DNA from 4 places in the Planococcus beijingensis genome. Region 3 is predicted to be linked to each of the others. Evidence: riboswitches for the same ligand, from Rfam matches in the RefSeq annotation. Region 3 holds a riboswitch; each other region holds the start of a gene.
What was found. Region 3 has a riboswitch for thiamine pyrophosphate ahead of thiT (energy-coupled thiamine transporter ThiT). Riboswitches for the same ligand answer to the same signal wherever they lie in the genome.
Positions count from the first base shown of each region.

Region 1 (3,028 bases), on a different contig from region 3:
TTTTTGATGCAATTCAAAATGCTGCAGCAGTCCGGCTATCGTTTTCACTGTGTTGGGTACTTCTATTTGATCTCCATTTACCGTCAATATCAATTTCTTCACCTCATTATTGGATTGTTTTTTCTGGTTGACCGATCAATACGAAAAGAGGAGATATCAATTGAAGGAGATTTTCCTTCAATCAAATCAGCCATCACCTCCCCAGTAATCGGTGACAATAAAATGCCATTTCTAAAATGGCCAGTTGCTATAAACAGCCCTTTGTAATCGGGATGTTCACCTAAATAAGGCAAGCCATCAGCGGTTTGCGGACGAATTCCAGTCCATGCTCTTTCCCACTCGCCCTGTAATATGGAAGGCACCAATCTTTTTGCATTCTCCATTAACGAAAAAATTCCCTCTAAAGTGACTTGCTGATTAAATGTATTCGGTATGAGGGTTGCTCCTATAATGATTCTTCCGTCTTTTTTCGGAACAAGATAGCAGCCTGGCGTGAAAATTGTGCTTGATAATAAGGGAAACTCTGTCCGTACAGAAAAACACTCGCCTTTCACAGGATACATTTTGAGCTGTAAGCCTATCTTCATCAACAGCTTCTCGCTCCAAGCCCCTCCTGTTACTACAACGTTGCTGCTCATATAATCTCCTTCATTCGTAGTAACGCCTGTGACTTTTCCATTTGAGAAATGAAAGGAATGAACTTCTATATATTCTTTAATCACGCAGCCAAGTGCTGAGGCAGATTTTAAAAATCCTAAAGCCAGCTGTGGAGCTGCTACTTGTCCATCTTTTTCAAGATACATGGCGCCAATTACCTTATTGGACAATGCCGGCTCTCTTCTTCTCGCTTCTTTACCTGTAAGCAACTCGGCTAGTTCCCCGTTCTGTTTATGGATTTCACTGATTCGATGGTGTTCCTGCTGCTCCCGATCAGTTAAGGCAAGCCTTAGCATTCCCTTATTCACAAGTTCAATATCAACTCCGCTGGTCATTTTCAGTTCATCTGCTAAGTCGCTAAATAACGCCCTGCTGGTCCTGGCTAATTGAAAAAGCGGACCTTCTCCATCCAACTCGGCTTGGGCGCCCAGCATCCCAGCTGCCGCTCCAGATGCTTTACTTGCAAGCCGGTCTTTTTCCAGCAACAAAACCTTCATTCCTCTTTTCGCCAAATTAAAAGCTATTGCCCCGCCGTTGACTCCGCCGCCGACTATTATGGCATCATACGTTTTATTCATTGAATCCCTCCTTATCATTGCAAGAAAATATTATATAGATAAATAGGAACGATATTGCTGTACCGCCTGCAAAGGGTCTTCTGCTTCCAATATCCCTGACATTACAGCGACTCCTTGTGCTCCCGCTTCGATAACATCCCTACTATTTGCCGGTTTTATCCCCCCAATCGCGATAACTGGGATAGAAATTGATTCAGAAATGAACCTCAACTGTTCTAACCCTTTCGGAATGAGTCCTGGTTTTGATTGAGTTGAATATACATGGCCGAATATCACATAATCAGCACCTTGCTGCTCGGCAATTTGAGCTTCTTCAAGGGAATGGACGGAACAGCCAACTGTCAAATCCTCAAATTTTCGTTTTACAATTTCAACAGGCAGCGAATGATAGGCTAAGTGAACTCCTTTCACATTTGAAACACAGGCAACATCCGCCCGGTCATTAATTATTATTTTTGAAAGAGGAACTTTTTTGTTTTTTAAAAGCTCCACCATTTCATATACTTCTTTTGCTGTTTTCGTTTTTTCACGAAGATGGATGAAATCGATGTCAAAATGAATCCTGCCGATGATATCTGCTAATTGTTCCGGCTCTTGACTTCCTGTAGAGATAATATGCAACTTTTTAGTTTTCATGTTTTTTTCCTTCACTCCCTCCCTAGTGCATAAAAAATACCTGCCAAATAAAAAAACCACTCCAGCGATGGAGTGGTTTTGATCATATTTTAGGAATAGATAAAATACATAGCAACCACTTCCCTACGCTAGTTTCAACTAGATCAGGTTCAAAGGGTCCGGATTGCTCCATCTCAGTCTTAAAAGACTCCCCTAGTGTTTTTATATTCAGTTTTCGGAATATCTAAAGTAAGCGTATCACCTCTCGCGTGATTTATCCAGTTCATTCTAAATATTGTTAATTAATTATTACCTTTCGTAAAAGTACATTTATACGAAAAAAAAAAGGAAGGAAAGAAACAAAAGCTCCTCTTCATTCCTTCCGATAATCCCTCATATGTTAACTAATAATTTTACACATCATAAAATAAACGATTATTTTAATAAAAATATACTTAAATAAACGAGTATAGAACATTTCTTTAAGAAATCCTATCTATCCAATATTTTCTCCAGCAACAATATCATTCATCACATCTTCTAATGTTACATTTTTTAAAACTTTCTCCATTGCCCCCTGTGCGGTCGCAAATATTGGTTCTATAGTATTTTGGATATTCCGGCCAACGGGACAATTAAGCTGTGGATTTTCGTGTATACTGAATAATTCTTTATCTTGAACAACATTTACCGCTTTATAGACATCGAACAAGGTAATATCAGATAGTTTCATTGTAAGTTTTGCTCCTGCAATACCTGGGTGTACTTCGATCAAACCAGCTTTTTTAAGCATGCCCATAAGTTTCCGTATCACTGCTGGATTTGTGTTAACGCTCGAAGCTAAAAACTCAGAAGATGTTATTCCATCTTTATTAAATTCAATTAGAGTTAATATATGAATTCCGACAGCAAATCGGCTGCTAATGGACATTTACCTTCACCCCTTTATAAATTTCTATTTCTATATCTAATATCATGTAATTAATTTAGTTACAAGTTTATTGTATCAAATAGCAAACAAAAAACAAATATCGCTATCCCTGTTGACAATACAGTTACAAGTAACTAATATGAATACATGTAATCACTATTGTTACATCAAAAGCGAACTAGGGGGATTGGAAAATGAAAATATTAGTTACAGGGGCAACAGGAAAATTAGGTTCGAAGGTTGTAGA
Region 1 is NZ_JADHDZ010000001.1:1,221,157-1,224,184, reverse strand. Features, by position in the region: gene thiS (sulfur carrier protein ThiS) at 1-93, opposite strand, end outside; gene thiO (glycine oxidase ThiO) at 99-1,235, opposite strand; gene tenI (thiazole tautomerase TenI) at 1,266-1,871, opposite strand; TPP riboswitch at 1,975-2,075, opposite strand; gene IRE19_RS05830 (Rrf2 family transcriptional regulator) at 2,347-2,781, opposite strand; gene IRE19_RS05825 (SDR family oxidoreductase) at 2,976-3,028, shown strand, end outside.
Region 1: linked by a shared signal. The riboswitch ahead of tenI (thiazole tautomerase TenI) and the one ahead of thiT (energy-coupled thiamine transporter ThiT) in region 3 are both predicted to bind thiamine pyrophosphate.

Region 2 (3,028 bases), on a different contig from region 3:
TCACGGCGGTGACGACAGACGTTCCGTAAACTCCCAGTTCCTGAAACGTTTTCAGATCTGCCTGGATGCCCGCACCTCCTCCGGAATCCGATCCGGCAATTGTTAAAGTCTGCGGAATTTTGCTCATCGTAATCCCTCCTGCAAATAGATCTGTTCTTCCACATCGCTGTCCGTCAGGCTGGCCAAACGATTGATGAAAGCCGCTTGAAAATCTCCCGGAAGACTCGTTGATTTCGCAGCCTGCTGACCGGCGATTGCATAAAAACGCAATGCGTTGCTGACAGTCTTTACAGGGTCTTCTGGCCGGACTGCCATCGCAGCAGCCACAATGCTGCTAAGCAAACAACCCGTACCGGTAATCGAAGCCATGATCGGATCTCCAAAAGGAATTTCAATCACGTATTTTCCATCAGTGACAATATCCGTTTTTCCAGTGACCGCTACCACTAAGTTAAATCTTTTCGCTGTGGTGACAGCAAGCTCCCCGACGTCCAGAAGCCCTTCTCCTGCGTCCACACCTTTCGACTGCCATTGTTCCCCCGCTACCGCTGCAAGCTCTCCTGCATTGCACCGAAGAACGCTAACGTCAATCAGGTCCAAAATTTCTTTTACAGCCTTCTTCCGGAAATTGCTTGCTCCTGCCCCAACCGGATCCAGTACGACAGGAATGCCCAGTCGGTTGGCCGCCTCTCCGGCGATCAGCATGCTTTTCAACGATTCTGCATGCAAGGTTCCGATATTCAATGACAAGGCCTGCGCCAAAGCGGCAAGTTCAGCTGCTTCTTCAGGCGCTTCTCCCATGATCGGAGAAGCCCCGATTGCCAACAGGCCATTGGCTTGAAAATTCGATACTACATGATTGGTGATGCAATGGATCAGCGGATTTTCACGTTTTATTTGGCTGAACATGTCACACACCTACTTCCTTAATAGACTCTAATGCCCAGGATTCTTTTTTCCATGCCTGTTCCCAGAAATTCCATTCATAGTAGCTGCTTTTCCGGAAATGATTTTTCAGTTCCTGCCTCCGTATTTCCGGCAGCCCTTCCGCCAGCTTGTCCATTCGCGAAATCTGTTCATTGACAAGTGAAGCGAACTCATCAGAACCGTAAGTTTCAATCCACCGGTTGTAAATAGCGTGGTCCGGCTTGGCATGTTTCAAACGCTCCCCGATTTCAAAGTAAAGCCAGTAACAAGGCAGAATAGAGGCCAACACATCAGCCAGATCGCCTTCTGACGAACGATACATATGCGAAACATAGGCATATGCAGTTGGAGATGGTTCAAAGGTCATCCATTCTTCTTCAGTAACTTCCAAAATTCCCATGAACGATTCATGCAATGTCAGCTCAGCACTGCAAGTATGTGCAGAATGAAATGCAAAACGTTGTGTCGTTTCCAGATCCTTGGCCTTTGATGCGCCAATCGCCTGCACTTTTGCAAAATGCGATAAATAATAGGCATCCTGCATAACATAAAAACGGAATCTATCAATTGGCAAGGTTCCATCTGCTATGCCTTTCACAAACGGATGATCAAAACTTGCCTGCCATAGGCTGTCGCATTCTTTTCTTACTTCTTTGCAAAATGTCATTTCTCCATCTCCCTTTTCTTTATCCAGTTGCAAGGGGCCAGCCACTTGCAACTTTTTTTCACAAAATAAAAACGCCGCTTCCCGGCAAAGGGAAGCGGCGTTTGCAATTGTAGAAGGAAAATAGCAGACGGTCGCCACTTCCCTCCGCTGGTATGATCCAGATCAGGTTCAAAGGGTCCAAGCTTATGCTCGTCTCAGCCGATATCCGGCTCCCCTAGTGGTGTTTTTTATTTGTGTTTTCGAAATCACTATAGCATAGATTCAGAAAATTCTACAGCTTTTATTCGATTTCCTGTTTCATCATCAAAAAAATGAACATGAGCCATATCAAATGCAAGCGTTGCCGTATGGCCCGGCTCGATAGTCGTTGTAGCTTCTACGCGAGCAATGAATTCTTGTTCGGCATAAACCGCATGAAGAATCGTTTCTGCTCCTGTCAGTTCAGAAACTGTGATGACTGCTTCAAACTCACTGGTTGGAATATTCGACAAATCTTCATTGTTTACATGAATATGTTCCGGCCGGATTCCCAACGTAACTGATTTTCCTTCATAGCCTTCATTTTTCAGCATTTCCATCATCTGCGGTGGAATATCCAACATTTTGTCACCCATCACATAACGCCCCTTATCAATTCTCCCTTCAAAAAAGTTCATGGCAGGAGAACCGATAAAGCCGCCTACAAAGCGATTTTCCGGAAAATCGTAGACTTCTTTCGGAGAGCCGACCTGCTGAATCAGCCCATCTTTCATAATCACGATTCGAGAAGCCATCGTCATGGCCTCAGTCTGGTCGTGAGTTACATAAATAGTTGTGGTTTTCAACCGTCTGTGCAACTTAACGATTTCGGCACGCATCTGTACCCGCAGTTTCGCATCCAGGTTGGATAAAGGCTCATCCATCAAGAAGACTTTAGCGTCACGCACAATGGCACGCCCAAGAGCCACACGCTGCCGCTGCCCGCCTGACAATGCTTTCGGTTTTCTGTCCAAATAATCTTCCAATCCCAGAATAACGGCGGCTTCATTGACACGCCGCTTGATTTCCGCTTTCTTGAACTTTCGCAACTGCAATCCAAAAGCTATATTTTCATACACGGTCATATGCGGATAAAGGGCATAATTCTGGAAAACCATCGCAATGTCACGTTCTTTCGGCTGGACTTCATTCATGAGTTTGCCGTCTATATAAAACTCACCTTCTGTAATTTCTTCCAGGCCTGCAATCATCCGGAGAGTAGTAGATTTTCCGCATCCCGACGGGCCGACAAAGACGATAAACTCTTCATCCTGGATATTCAAGTTAAAATCCGATACAGCAAGAGCACCATTATCGTATCTTTTCCCGAGCTTTTCGATTTTGATCTCTACCACTTTGCATTCTCCTTTTTAACCGCTTTTCCTTCGATTATAGTTAAATATCTTTAAATTACCA
Region 2 is NZ_JADHDZ010000003.1:66,161-69,188, forward strand. Features, by position in the region: gene thiD (bifunctional hydroxymethylpyrimidine kinase/phosphomethylpyrimidine kinase) at 1-127, opposite strand, end outside; gene thiM (hydroxyethylthiazole kinase) at 124-909, opposite strand; gene tenA (thiaminase II) at 911-1,594, opposite strand; TPP riboswitch at 1,717-1,820, opposite strand; gene IRE19_RS08930 (sn-glycerol-3-phosphate ABC transporter ATP-binding protein UgpC) at 1,843-2,967, opposite strand.
Region 2: linked by a shared signal. The riboswitch ahead of tenA (thiaminase II) and the one ahead of thiT (energy-coupled thiamine transporter ThiT) in region 3 are both predicted to bind thiamine pyrophosphate.

Region 3 (3,028 bases):
TGCTGCCTTGTTCTTGAGCGGCGTTATATTAACCGGTGTTCTATTAATTAAAAAAAGAACTGCCGAGGCAGTTCACTGATTCGGTAGACAAACTCCGTTTTACGAGTTTGTCTACCGTTTTTTATTGGCTTGAAAACGGCAAAGGAATCCGGATAAAAACCCGAATCCCTTTTTCGATCTATGCGCCAGTTATTTTTCCAGTTTAGTCAAAAGAATCGGTTCGCCTTTTGTCACAAGCACAGTATGCTCGATTTGCGCAACCAATGACTGGTCCGGTGTGATGAATGTCCAGCCGTCTCCTGATTCTACGATATGTTCAGCTTTCTGTGAGATAAACGGTTCTACTGCAAGCACCATGCCTTCTTTCAGGATGGTCGTTTCCCATGCATCGTAATAATTCAAGATGTGCTGAGGAGCTTCATGCAGTGATTTCCCGATGCCATGGCCAGTCAGGTTTTTAATGACAAACAAACCTTGTTCTTTTGCTTCACGTTCCACTGCCTTACCAATTTGGTTCAGTTTAGCGCCGGCTTTGACTTTTGTCATCGCACGGTCGAACGCAGAAGCGGCTGCTTCACAAATTTTTTCTTTATCCGGATGCCCTTCGCCTACAACAAAAGAAATTCCTGTATCTGCGAAATATCCTTCATATGAACCGGAAACATCAATATTGACGATGTCGCCATCCTGGATGACACGCTTGCCCGGAATTCCGTGGGCCACTTCTTCGTTGACACTGATGCATGTATATCCTGGGAAATCATATTCCGATTTCGGGCCGGAAACACCGCCCAGTTCCTCGAATAGTTTACCGCCCAAATCGTCAATTTCTTTTGTTGTGACTCCAGCTTTGGTTGCCGCTTTCATCGCTTCGCGAATTTCAGCTACCATTTGGCCGGCTTTTTTCAGCATTTCAATCTCTTTATCAGTAGTTGCTATCATCAATGACCCTTCTTTCAAGCTTTTCTATTCAAGAATTATACCACAAAATTAAACTGGAGGCTTCTTGACGAGTTTGGAAAACAAACATGCAATCTTTAACTTCTAAACAGAAAAAGAACTTTCCGGAATGAATTCCCGAAAAGTCCTTTGCTTGTGTTAATTCGTATTAGCGGCTTCAGCATCCACTAATCTTGGTGCCGCTGCAAAAAGTGCGGCACAGACAAAAGCGGCAAGCAAGAATACAGGTATCATGTAGGTAGCATTATAGATCGCTGAATAGATGACCACATTGCCTTCAGCAAACATACCGAAAAACAGGATTCCCGTAATGACATGAACCAAATAACGCAACACTGATGCAATCAACACCCCTGCGACGATAGCGGCCAACATCTTGCCGGTTTGCTTGGCATGCGCATGCTGCAAATATTTTGTGCGCATGACACCAGCCAGCCCTACAACTCCGTATGCCAGAAGATAATCCAATAAAACCTGCATGACAACAAATCCGAATGATAAAGGCGCGACAGAAATAAAGCCCGAAACAATCTGCAGCAACCCTACCAATATTCCCGTCAGTACACCGGCAGCGACCCCTCGCCTAAATGCGATTAAAATAATCGGGATCATCACCAGACTGACCGAACCTCCCTGCGGCATCCGGAAAGAAACAAAATCCAATACAAATCCAAGAGCTGCAAAAATGGCAATCTCCATCATTAACAATACTTTTTTATTTCTCATGACTTCCTCCTTAATGTGTTGTGCACATCACCAGAAGGGCCGTGAATAAAACCATATTAAAAACGGCGTCAGGACAGAGCCTGGCGCCGTTGTAAGAGCCGGTTTCCATCCACATCCCTGCGCAAGTGTTAACTTACAGGTTCAAAGGGTAAGAACAGATTGTTCACTCTCAGCTAAAGCTCCCCTTGTGGTGTATACAAATATTTATTCAGTCACCTGTATTGTACACAAGGCCTCTTTCTAATGCAAGGCTGTTTTAAGTAGCTCTGACAGGGTAAAGTGATGGTAGTGAAAAAATCCGAAAGGTGGTGGAGGCAGCCGGGATTCTGGGTTGCCGAATGAATGATTGAATTATTGAAGGAATTGATTAAAATTCAAAGTGATACAAAAGAAGGAGCAAATGAAGCTCTTCTTTTTTGTGCCGACTGGCTGAAACAAAAAGGAGAAACGGTTACTGTCCACGACAATAAAGGCTACTTGATGCTCACTGCTGAGAAAGGACAAGGCAATGAGACCATTGTTTGGAATGGCCATGTCGATGTAGTTCCTGGCCATAAAGAACAGTTTGTGCCAGCCGAAGAACAAGACCGCATTTACGGACGCGGCGCAGCTGATATGAAAGCGGGTGTTGCAGCAATGATGCAAGCCTTTATTGAGCTGGAATCTAGTGGTTTGAACCGCAAAGTTCAATTACATATTGTCACCGACGAAGAGATTGGTGGCCGCAATACATCTAAATGGTTGGTCGAGCAAGGTTTCCATGGTGATTTTGTTATTTGCGGAGAACCGACAGGCTTAAAAGTCGGATTGCAGTCGAAAGGTATTTTACGAATGGATATGGTTTTCAAAGGCAAGCCCGCACACGGCAGCCGCCCTTGGGAAGGCATCAATGCCATCGAATCCGCTATGAAATTCCATATGGCTGCAACAGAGCTGCCATTCCGGAAAGAATCTACTGAATATTATGAGCAGCCGTCGGTGAACCTGCCGATCATTAAAGCAGGAGACCGTTACAACGTGGTTCCTGAAACGTGCGAAATGTCTTATGACATCCGTTTTATGCCTGGACAGGACAAAGAGGAAATTGTTCGGCAATTAGCAGAATTAGCTGAGACCTTGAACATCGACATGGACTATAAAGCTTCAGGTTCAACACCCGCGCTGACAACAACAAAAGAAAACCCATTTATCCAGACTCTGCAAAAAGCGATTCTCGAAACGACTGATAAAGAAGCCGTATTATTCGGTCAGCATGGTGCAGCCGATACGCGGTATTATGCAGCCGTCACCGGCGGCGAAGGTGCCATTGAATTTGGACCAAGTGGAGATGACTGGCATGGCA
Region 3 is NZ_JADHDZ010000010.1:43,288-46,315, forward strand. Features, by position in the region: gene IRE19_RS17370 (TspO-related membrane protein) at 1-79, shown strand, start outside; gene map (type I methionyl aminopeptidase) at 190-942, opposite strand; gene thiT (energy-coupled thiamine transporter ThiT) at 1,099-1,686, opposite strand; TPP riboswitch at 1,784-1,882, opposite strand; gene IRE19_RS17385 (M20 family metallopeptidase) at 2,029-3,028, shown strand, end outside.

Region 4 (3,028 bases), on a different contig from region 3:
AAAAAGACACCGGTGCAAGCAGTTGCCGATCTTTGATTGTGACAGAAAGCTTTTCTGTCTGTAAGGCCACTTCCGACTGGCAACTGGACTGCCGTTCAGGAAATGAAACCGGCTGCCGCGGGATGAATGGGAGGTCTGCGTGAATCGTGCCGTTCCCGCCCAATTGGATTTCCCGCCCGAAAAACGAGCCCCAACTGTCGAGTCGGTGTTCGACTGCCAGGATGGTCAAATTGGAACTTTGCTGAAGCTGTTCCAGCCAATGGACGAATTGCTTAGCGGTATAAGGGTCAAGGTGAGATAAAGGTTCATCGAGCAATAAAACCTCCGGATCCATGATCAGTGCACAAGCGGTTGCCACGCGCTGTTTCATTCCTCCAGACAGCGACTGGATGACCGTATGGCGAATATCCACCAATCCTGTCAATTCCAAAACACCCTCGATCCGCGCTTCCATATCAGCAATAGGAACATGCAGATTTTCCAGCGTGAATGCCAGTTCTTCTTCAACGGTCGGCATGCAGAACTGGGAATCAGGATCCTGAAAAACAGTCGCGATGCGGTGATTGATTTCACCTGCCGCATATTCAACCGCAGGTTTCCCGAACAAACGGATTTCTCCCCCTACCAGACCATCGCAGTTATCGGGATAGAGGCGATTGAGCAAATACAGCAATGTGCTTTTGCCGCAGCCGCTTGGACCGGTTAGGACCAGCCGTTCGCCTTGCTCAACTGAAAAGGAGATGGCGGTTAAGGTTTTTTCGTCATCTTCCGGAAATTGGAAAGAAAGGTCCGTTAAAGAAAAAATTTCTTCAGGCATTCACATCACCTTTTTTCGTGCGTGCAATGGCATAGCCGCGGAGCGAACCGGTCGCAAGCAAAGCGTCGCCGATATACTTGCCGCCGATTCCGGCGATAATAGCCCCGCTGAGGACACGGATGGTGAACATCAACGCGACGAATGATGGATCCAGTGCCGCATAGCCCGATACGAAATAACCGTAGACAAAGCTGAAGACAGCTGATCCGATGCCTGCAAGCATAAGGATAAGGATGTTAAAATGCTTATAGCCGGTCAATGCAAACGCGGCCTCAGCCCCAAGCCCTTGGATAACGCCTGATAAGATCAGACGGGGACCAACAGCATTGCCGATCAGCACTTCAATGGCAGCTGCCATGGTTTCGGACAAAACTGCAGCACCGGGTTTCCGGATGATGTACATGCAGATAATCGAGACGATGAACCAGATGCCGAACATCCATTCATAGGCGAGCGGCCCGATGATTGCTGCCCAAATATTCGCAGCGTGGACAAACAGCAAGTAAACGATGCCAAAAACTACCGCAAACAGGGACATCAAGACCACTTCTTTTAATTTCCATGATTTCAGCACCTTACGCACCTCCATGGGACGGACTGTTGATGCTCATCGATACCGTCATCACCAGATGGCGATGTTCGTCTGAGCGGGAATTGGTGAATGCTTCCTCGTAAAAAGCGAAGACATCATGGATATCGCCGTGTATGCCGCTTGCGTAATGCATGGAATCGTTGAAGACCCCTTGTTTTTTGGCACGGTCGACTTCCCGGTAGATGACGGCCATATAATCCGGATTGTTCATCGGATACAGCGCAAACTGGGAAGACACGTATTGTTTGGTGGCATCGGTGTTCAACAATTCATCGTCTTTTTCCAAGTAGACGTCCCCTGATGAATCGCCTGGGCAGCCGATCGAGAAGGTGCCGGACAATGCGACATGTTTACCAGTTTTTGCAGCATGCAAAGCTAATGCCTTTGCGACATTGAATACGTGATTCTGTTTGCCGCGAATGACTGTCGAAACGTCATCGGTGTGCATCCAGACGTTTGAAGTGTCCGTTTCGTTCAATGCTCCTTTAATGACTTTGATGAAATCGCCGGTCATCGGATGAAGCGAAAAGCGAAATCCGACAATCGGGCTGGTACCGCATTGCCATGGTTCCATATCAACATTCCTCCTAAAAATTTGCACAAAAAAGACCGCATCCGTGAAGATGCAGCCATAATCTACAAATAACCAAAAGGAATTATTTCAGAAATGCGCCGCACTTCCTCACGCAGGTATTATCCTGATCGAGTTATAAGGGATCGAAGCTTGCGCTTGCATCTCAGCCATAATGGGCACCCCTAGTGCAGTAAACGGTATGCGGTTTTTGTGTTCGGGTTGTTCCCGATGGGTTCAGTGTAGAGGAAGTGGTGGAGGATGTAAAGGGGAGATTAGAAAGATGTGCTCATTAGTCATTTATGTTGGGATTCTGAAATCGCTTCGGTCGCTTTGGGCATGGCTCCCGCGTTGAACCAGGAAGAGCACCTGTTTCATCGCTCCACCCATGGACGCGCCGGCGCTTGGAGAGTTTGTGCAATTGAACGTCCTACAGATTTTGGTGGAGTTGTTTTCCTAGCTTCCGAGTTTAAGTGATAAGTAGATTTGAACTATATAAGATGAACTAATGATTTGGAGTAGCCGATATTCCGCAAAACAGCTACGCTTTCCAGCGGGCTCGCGCCCAATCCTCCTCGTCCGCTGCGCTCCCTGCGGTGTATCGGTCGTCTCGCTAAGCCGCAGGAGTCTTCGCTGTTTTGCTCCATACCTTTAGCGTTTTCTCTCAGAGTCGAAGTGGTATATAAAATGCTATTTCTTTAGTTCAACTTAATATAGAGTCTTTTCGAGAATTTCATTTCCAATATTTTCTTTTTAAGTTTATGGATTTTCGTTATACTGGAGTCATTATGACTAGAGGAGGCCAATTGATGAGTACCATTTCCCTTAAAAAGAAAACAGCGAGCATTGTGCTGGAGAAAAAACAATTGATCGGTGTTACAGCTAAAGTCGGCATTGTCTTGGACATTACAGGATCGATGCGGAAGCTGTATCGTGACGGCATTGTGCAGGAAGTTGTGGAGCGGGTGCTGGCAGTAGCGAGCCAGTTTGATGATGACGGCGAGCTGGATGTCTGGGTGTATGACAACGAATTTTCCCGTTTGCCGGC
Region 4 is NZ_JADHDZ010000001.1:1,175,743-1,178,770, forward strand. Features, by position in the region: gene IRE19_RS05650 (ABC transporter ATP-binding protein) at 1-817, opposite strand, end outside; gene IRE19_RS05655 (ECF transporter S component) at 810-1,391, opposite strand; gene IRE19_RS05660 (YkoF family thiamine/hydroxymethylpyrimidine-binding protein) at 1,393-1,983, opposite strand; TPP riboswitch at 2,072-2,177, opposite strand; gene IRE19_RS05665 (vWA domain-containing protein) at 2,790-3,028, shown strand, end outside.
Region 4: linked by a shared signal. The riboswitch ahead of IRE19_RS05660 (YkoF family thiamine/hydroxymethylpyrimidine-binding protein) and the one ahead of thiT (energy-coupled thiamine transporter ThiT) in region 3 are both predicted to bind thiamine pyrophosphate.